One region of the Marinomonas sp. PE14-40 genome, then DNA from elsewhere that is predicted to be linked to it. Evidence: predicted binding sites of a transcription regulator. Region 1 holds the regulator's gene; the other holds the start of a gene.
The links. Region 1 encodes PhoB, which activates phosphate uptake and scavenging genes when phosphate is short. Its sites were predicted from a motif close to TGTCATANNNNTGTCANA; they were not measured.
Positions count from the first base shown of each region.

Region 2: a site for PhoB is predicted at 2,686-2,703, ahead of Q0A08_RS22710 (PhoX family protein). Genes of this name have one in related genera too.

Region 1 covers NZ_CP130700.1:3,498,391-3,502,798, reverse strand. The annotation lists gene Q0A08_RS16225 (chorismate--pyruvate lyase family protein) at 1-254, shown strand, start outside; gene ubiA (4-hydroxybenzoate octaprenyltransferase) at 254-1,111, shown strand; gene phoB (phosphate regulon transcriptional regulator PhoB) at 1,194-1,889, shown strand; gene phoR (phosphate regulon sensor histidine kinase PhoR) at 1,896-3,227, shown strand; gene Q0A08_RS16205 (response regulator) at 3,322-4,218, opposite strand; gene cysZ (sulfate transporter CysZ) at 4,219-4,408, opposite strand, start outside.
Region 2 covers NZ_CP130700.1:4,900,686-4,905,093, reverse strand. The annotation lists gene Q0A08_RS22720 (M4 family metallopeptidase) at 1-1,594, shown strand, start outside; gene Q0A08_RS22715 (putative 2OG-Fe(II) oxygenase) at 1,813-2,511, shown strand; gene Q0A08_RS22710 (PhoX family protein) at 2,799-4,408, shown strand, end outside.

The DNA of each region.
Region 1 (4,408 bases):
CAAGGTCATTAAAAGGCCATTGGCGCTATTTACCTAAGTTAGGTAATAACCCCCTTGGTGGCTTCCTTTATAAGCATAAAGGTCTGACTCGTGGCGAAATAGAAGTGGCCCAACTGCCTGCTAACTTGTTTTCTCATATAAACGAGCCAACTTGGGCAAGACGCTCTGTTTTCTATCAATATGGTCAAGGTATACTCGTCAATGAAGTGTTTTTTCCTGCAATCAAACCCTTTTTAAATTTAAAGGATGAATAATGAGTAAAATCATCGCTTTAGCCGAGTTAGCTCGACTAGATAAGCCGATTGGCACCCTATTACTCTTGTGGCCAACTTTATGGGCCTTGTGGCTTGCTGCTGATGGCTTTCCTGATTGGCACTTACTTCTTATTTTTATTGCTGGCGTCTTTTCTATGCGCTCAGCGGGTTGTGTTATTAATGATTATGCAGATAGAAAAGTTGATGGTTTTGTTGAGCGAACCAAGGGTCGTCCGCTGCCTTCAGGCAGGGTTAGCGAAAAAGAAGCCTTAGGCTTTTTTGCCTTATTATGTCTCATCAGTTTTGTACTCGTACTTTTCACCGATCTAAAAACCATTATCTTATCCTTTGTCGGTTTAGGCTTAGCAGCGCTATACCCTTTCATGAAACGAGTCACCCATTTACCTCAGTTATTTCTAGGATTAGCTTTCTCTTGGGCGATTCCTATGGCCTATGTAGCTCAAGGTGGCTCCTTAACTGACATTGAACTTTGGATGCTCTTTATGGCGAATGTGTTTTGGACGATCGCCTACGACACTTATTACGCCATGGTCGACCGCAATGATGATCTTAAGGTAGGAATCAAGTCCACTGCGATACTCTTTGCTCAATATGACCTTGTCATTATTTTACTGCTACAAGGACTTGCTCTGTCATTATTGGTTTGGGTCGGTGTTATCAGAGAGCTAGGCGCTTTCTTTTTTATCAGTTTGTTGATTAGCGCTGGCTTTTTCTTTCAACAATTTTGGCAAGCAAGAGAAAGGGAGCGATCTGCTTGTTTTAAATCATTTTTAGATAATAATCGCATAGGCTTTTGTGTATTTTTAGGCTTTATTGCGGGCTTTTTTGTACACTAAATTAAGTCATCTGTGACATTTTAACTAAACTGTCACAATTGATCGTTTTAATTAAACCGTTCCAGAGAAGAGGATAGATCCTGTGACCGGTAAAAAAGTATTAATAATTGACGATGAATCATCAATTCGAGAAATGATCGCCATTGCTCTTGAGATGGCTGGTTATGAATACCTTGAAGCGGATAATAGCCGTACCGCCTACGAGATAATCGTGGATCATAGACCCGATTTGATCCTTGTGGATTGGATGATGCCTGGTGGCAGTGGTATTGAGCTAACACGTCGTCTTAAAAAAGACGTACTAACAGCTGAAATTCCCGTCATCATGCTTACCGCAAAAAGTGAAGAAGACAATAAAATTCAAGGATTAGAAGCAGGTGCGGACGATTACATCACCAAGCCTTTTTCACCTCGAGAGTTAGTTGCTCGCCTTAAGGCGGTACTACGTCGAGCTCACCCTCAGGGTGTTGATGAGCCTATTGAGGTTGATGGTCTAAAACTTGATCCTCTAAGCCAAAGGGTTTCTATAGGCACTAAACCTTTAGAAATGGGCCCAACCGAATATCGTTTACTCAAGTTTTTAATCACTCACCAAGAAAGAGCTTATTCAAGAGCACAGCTATTGGATCAGGTTTGGGGTGGGAATGTTTACGTTGAAGAGAGAACTGTCGATGTTCACATTCGTCGCTTACGTAAAGCGATAGGTGATAGCCATGATTACCTTATTCAAACCGTTAGGGGTACAGGTTATCGATTTTCAAGTAAGCGTTTGGCTTAAAAACTTATGAAGACAGTTTGGAAAAGCGCCACCGTTAAACTTTTGCTTGGTTTTTTCACTTGCCTATTTATTGGCATGCTTAGCGAGCAAACTTTCCCTTTACTATTTTTATATGTTTTAAGTTTATTATGTTGGCAGTTTTACGAGCTTTATCGCTTTCATAGCTGGATTCGACGTTCTGGACGTTCATTACCTCCGGATTCTTCAGGAATTTGGGGGGATGTTTTTGACGCAGTTAATCGACTGCAAAAGAAACAAAGAAAGTCTAAAAAGCGCATGCAACAAGCTTTAGCTAGAATTGAAGACTCTACATCAGCATTGCAAGATGGCGTTATCATGGCCGATAACACAGGCCGCTTAGAGTGGTGGAATACTTCCGCTGGAGATTTGCTTGGTTTAGTTAAACCCACAGACCGAAGCCAGCCGTTAACCAACATTGTTCGCACTCCTGAGTTTTTTCGTTATTTTAGCCAAAAGCGATTTGGCGACCCTTTGGTGATTCAATCACCCGCCAAAGAAGGCACTTTTCTAGAGTTTCAAACCACGCTTTATTCAAAAAATGATCACCTTATTTTTGTTCGTGACGTCACACGTCTGCACTTACTTGAGCAAATGCGTAAAGACTTTGTTGCCAATGCCTCACACGAGCTAAAAACACCACTCACAGTGATTAAAGGCTATCTAGAAACACTGGATATGTTTAAAGAGTCTTTGCCTGAGCGGATGCAAAAAGGCGTGGTAAATATGAATACTCAGTCTAATCGCATGGAATTACTGATCGAAGACTTGCTCCTTCTTTCTCGTTTAGAAAGCAACCAAAGAGCAGATTCAGACCAATGGCATAATGTCAGTGATCTTATTCAGGTGATTTGTGATTCAGCTAAGGTGTTTACCACCAGCGAACACTTTTTAAGCTGGGATGCGGATGAAGAAAGCTCTATCTTTGGTAGTTACAGCGAACTTTATAGCGCGTTCTCAAATCTAGTCGTGAATGCACTCAAGTACTCACCCGATGGTGGTGAAATAGATATAAGCTGGCAAGTAAATAAAGACGGTGGGATTTTCTGTGTTCAGGATAATGGCTTAGGAATAGATCCTAGGTTTATTCCTAGATTAACCGAACGTTTCTTTCGGATTGATAAAGGTCGAGGTTCTGACACTGCAGGTACTGGCTTAGGTCTGTCTATTGTGAAGCATGTACTTCATCATCACGATAGTAAGTTGGATATTAGTAGTCAGCTTGGCTTTGGCAGTACTTTTTCCTGCCACTTCCCTCGTACAAGGGTAAGAGAATCAAGTACACCAGAGATTGAAGCGATTGATAAGGACGCCTCTTAGCGTTTATTGGCTAGTCCAATTCTATTTGGACTAGCCATTTATCTTTCTAGCAAGAAAACACTAACGCATATAACTCATGAAGTTAAACGTCTCGCTACAAGCTTTCAAACAAGGCTTTAATAAAAGTCTCTTTCTCTTCATCCTGATCAATTAACCCTAACGTGACGGTCAAAAAAGATGAGGTTGGTTTTTTCTCTGTTGTCGCTACGCCTTGCACATAATAGTTCAAACGGTTGACCTTACCTTTAAACTCTAAATCGAGCACGGCTTGATCTAATACGCTTGGAATAACATCGTCACTCTTAATCAAAAGACTGGCTTCTGTACAGCTAAACTGGATCACCATGGTTCTAAACTGCTTACCCGCAAAACGCACCATACTCGGCACTTTAACGTCTTTAATCGTGACTTTAGGGTGAGTGATTTTAGGTTTAGTAACCGTTGCTGCTTTCGGGCTTTTTCCTCCAAGTAAAACATCTAGAGAACCTGAAGTATGACTTGTCATGCCTTTAGGGCCAGAACCTGTCGCCGCTTTTGTTAGATTATCCAACACTTCCTTTTCAGCACCTGTGCCTCTAGCGCCTTTAGCCATCAGAGCGGAATCTAAATTATGCTTTTTCGCCGCTGATACTATTTTATTAACCAGTTGCTCACTGGAGAAAGGTTTACCTAGGTAATCCGTTACCCCAGTTTTTACCGCTTCCACTACATGGTCTTTATCGCCACGGCTGGTGATCATGACAAAAGGCACGTTTTCCTTTTTGTAATTATCTTGCTGACGACACCAATCAAGTAGTTCAAGCCCTGTCATTTCAGGCATTTCCCAATCGCATAAGATCATATCAAATTTGACCTTATTCATAAGTTGTTGAGCTTTACGACCGTTTACCGCTTCTTCCAACTGAGCTGATGGAAAGTGTTTTTTTAAAGTACGACGAATCAGATCTCGAGTAAAAGAAGCATCATCAACAACCAAAATTTTTATAGCCATTTATTTATTTCCAAAATTTTGTGCAAGGCTATCACTCTTTGAATAACTTGCTTTAAATGAATCACACCAAAGAATGGTAGAGGCCACCACCGCTAATGGAATGACCACAAAATTAACGAATGGAATAGGTAGTAGCAGCATGACTATGAAGCCAAAAGACCAACATAAAATAGGTTTTTGCCTAAGACCT
Region 2 (4,408 bases), 1.4 Mb from region 1:
ATCTGGCAAAGTAAGCGAAGTTGTAGGTAATTATATTGCTAACATTGGCAATGATGTGACCTCTGTAAGCGCTGATTTAAGCAAAAAAGAAGCCATTGCAATCGCGCTACAAAAGGATGGCCTATCTGATCCTGAAAGAAGCAGTGCTGAATTGATTATTTGGCTTGATGAAGGTCAAACTGCTCACCTAGTTTATAAAGTAGACATCTTTACAGGCGGTGATACACCAGCTCGCCCTATTAGCTTCATTGACGCTAACTCAGGTAAGGTTTATGAATCATGGAATGCACTAAACCATGGCATAATCGGTCAATCTTCACCATCAAACAATGACAAAATCATTGGCCAATCAGTAGAAGCAATTGCCAGCCAGAACGCAACAGGTATTGGTGGCAACGAAAAAACAGGTGTTTATTACTACGGCACTGACTACGGCTATCTGCAAGTTGACTCTGATTGCCGCATGGAAACAGACAATGTTGCAACTTATGACCTAAACAACAGAACATCTGGCGGTAGCATTTATGAATTCACCTGCCCAGATAACAATGAAAAAGCGGCTAACGGCGCTTACTCTCCATTAAACGATGCTCACTACTTTGGTAATGTTGTTTATGACATGTACCAAGACTACATGAGCACAGCCCCTCTTTCATTCCAATTAAAAATGAAAGTGCATTATGGTAACAATTACGAAAATGCATTTTGGGATGGCTCAGCAATGACTTTTGGTGATGGTTATTCCACCTTTTACCCTCTAGTAAGTCTTGATGTTTCTGCCCACGAAGTATCACACGGTTTTACAGAGCAGAACTCTGGCCTTAAATATGAAAATCAAAGTGGTGGTATTAACGAAGCTTTCTCTGATATCGCAGGTGAAGCAGCAGAGTACTACATGAAAGGTACAAACGACTGGCAAGTTGGTGCTGACATATTTAAGTCAAACGGCGCTTTGCGTTACATGGAAACACCTAGCCGTGACGGGTCATCTATTGACCATGCAGACGACTACTATGATGGCCTAAACGTGCATTATAGCTCTGGTGTTTATAACCGTGCTTTCTATCTGTTGGCTAACACCAATGGCTGGAACACAAAAACCGCTTTCCAAGCGTTCGCATTAGCTAACCAACTTTACTGGGGAGTTAACACCACTTATGACGAAGGTGCTTGTGGTGTAATGAAAGCGGCTGAAGACTATGGTTTTAACACAACAGACGTAAGTGCTGCTTTCACCACTGTTGGTGTTGATTCAAGCTGTGGAACTGGTCCAGAGCCTGGTGATGACGTACTTGAAGATGGCGTAGCTATCTCTGGTCTAAGTGCGAACACTGGTGGTCAACTAAGCTATGTTTACACTGTGCCATCTAATACTAGCTCAGTGAAAATCAAAATTGCAGGTTCTTCAGGCGATGCGGATCTTTATGTAAGCAACGGAAGCGAAGCAACGACTAGCAACTGGGATTGTCGTCCATACAGATCAGGTAGCAACGAAACTTGCACCATGTCTGTAAGCTCTGGCGACAAACTATATGTCATGATAAATGCTTACTCTAGCTTCTCTGGCGTAACCTTAACAGGTGACAAAAACTAAGAGAGTTTAGCTTAAGTAAAAGTTATATCCCCGAGAAAGCCCTCGTCATTTGGCGAGGGCTTTCTTGGTTTATAGACTAAACTCATCATTTACAACAGCTTATTAAGTTTCCCTATTCTGCTACACATCAGCGTAAAAACACCAATTCACAAGTTTTAGTATTCAGCCTCATCAACAAGCTTTAAAATTAACAGATTAAAAGTTTGAACGAGATCACCATGACAAGCCATAACACCCTAGACCTAGATGACGCATTTCAACTAGCAGAACCAGCGGCAATAGAAGCCATAAAAACATGGACTACACCCTTATTTATCGCTCAACAGCCTGATCATGAGTTTTTAAAAGACGATCTCCTAAGTTATATCTACCAATGTAAGAGCCAACAGAAAGAACAGATAGACAGCCTTGTTGCCCCTATTGCTAAACATAAACTTTTTGAAAGCCCTCTCGATTTTTTAGAAGCACAAACACCTGAAGTCATGGAGCTCAAGCGTATCTTTGAAGAGCTTTTAGCTGAAGTTGCATTTGAGGTTAATAAAGAAGCTTGGCCTGAAGAAGTCGAAGTCGAAGCAAATATCATCGAATCTTGGTACCACGTAACACAAAATGGTGGTTATCATGATGCTCACTCTCACCCAAATTGCTCTTGGTGTGGCATTTATTATCTTGATCCAGGTGAAAGTACATTAGGTGATCGCAATGGTGTAAACCGTTTTTATGACCCAAGAGTCAATGCAGAGCACTACTCAGATGCAGGAACAGCCTATTTGAGTGGTCAAGGCGTATGGGATTTTGAGCCGAAAGAAGGCCAAATTATCTTTTTTCCTTCTTACCTTAAACATGCCGCCCTTACTTACTTTGGCCAAAAAGACCGTATTGTCATTGCCTTTAATGCTGTGATTGATATTTACTAATCCTTAGTTAAAGCCCTTTATTCAAGTAAGTAAAAGCGAATCCTCTCTCCTTTTTTACAATATGTGGATGAACTATCATCCACTTTTTCTAACTGCCTTAATAAATTTCATCTAATATTCAACCTAACCTCATACCCGCACTGAAATATAAACAGCGCAAAAATGCCTTAAAACTGCCATTTAATTGCAACAAAGACTCACTAACCTGTGAGCAGGCTTAAAACTAAACACGCGTTTAATAATCTTCTCATAGCAATAAAATAGGTAGGGCAGTACTGATGTATACCATGAGCAAAGAATTACAGAACAAAGAGTTATCCTTGTCAGAAGCTCAAGAACATACAATACAAGAAAATGAGCTAACAGCATTAGAACCGACTTTTAACAAGCTTGTTGATACTGCAATCAGTCGTCGTCGTTTTTTTGGGGCAAGCGCTACAGCAGGCCTAGGTGGCTTCTTTGCTTTTTCAAGTGTTGGTAATGCAGTGGCATCTGGCATGGGTAAACACGCAATGGCAAAATCACCATTAATTGGCTTTGATGCCATTGGTACATCAACGGCAGATACTGTTGTTTTACCTGATGGCTACCAGTGGCAGAGCTTGGTTTCTTGGGGAGATCCATTATTTGCTAACGCACCAAAATTTGACCCTAGCGGTAACGCGAATGCGGCCAGCCAAGCGCTACAATTTGGTGATAATACAGACGGCATGAGCTTATTTCCATTAAGCGAAGACCGTGCAATCCTAGCAATCAACAACGAATACACTAACTACAAATACCTTTTTGCAAACGGTGGCGACAGTCTATCTAAAGATGACGTACTAAAAGCGCAACACGCTCATGGTGTTTCTATCATGGAAGTTGAACGTGACCAACACAACTACTGGCGCGTACTAGACAACTCTAACTTCAACCGTCGTATTCACGTTCAAACAGAAATGAAATTGACGGGCCCAGCGGCTGGCCATGATCTATTGAAAACGAAAAAAGACCCGAGCGGTACTCAAGTTTTCGGTACTATGAACAACTGCTCAAATGGCTCGACACCTTGGGGCACTTACCTAACGTGTGAAGAAAACTTCAACGGTTACTTTGGCGCTGACGAAAGTATTGCTCGTACAGAAGAACAGAAAATGTACGGCATCAAAAACAATGAAAAGCGCTACCAATGGTACAAACAAGATGAGCGTTTTGATTTTGGTAAAAACCCAAATGAGCCTCATAAGTTTGGTTGGATTGTTGAGATCGACCCTAAAGATCCTAAATCAACACCGCTTAAGCGCACAGCAATGGGCCGCTTCAAACACGAAAACGTTGCAATCCACGTAAACTACGATGGTACTGTTGTCGCTTACATGGGTGATGATGAGCGTGGCGCACATATCTACAAATTTATTTCTAAACACAAGTACAATGCCAACAACCCAGATGCTAACCGCAATCTATTAGTAGAAGGCACACTTTACGTTGCTAAGTTCTCTATGACTCAGGATAAAGGTGCAGGCGAATGGGTTGAACTAACTTTCGGTAAGAATGGCCTAACACCAGAAAATGGTTTTGCTGATCAAGCTGAAGTACTTATTTACACACGTAAAGCCGCTAAACACGTTGGTGCGACAACCATGGACCGTCCTGAGTGGATTGCAGTGCATCCTGAAGGACACCAAGTTTATTGCACACTAACCAACAACAAAAACCGTGGTAAAGAAGGCCAACCAGTAGGCGGCCCTAATCCAAGAGCGGCAAACCACTATGGTCAAATCGTGCGTTGGACACCACCAAATGGTGACCACAGAGCAGACAAGTTCAACTGGGACCTATATCTAGTGGCTGGCAACCCAAATCAGCATCAAGATGCTTATGCAGGTAGCCACAACATTGGTTCTCACAACAT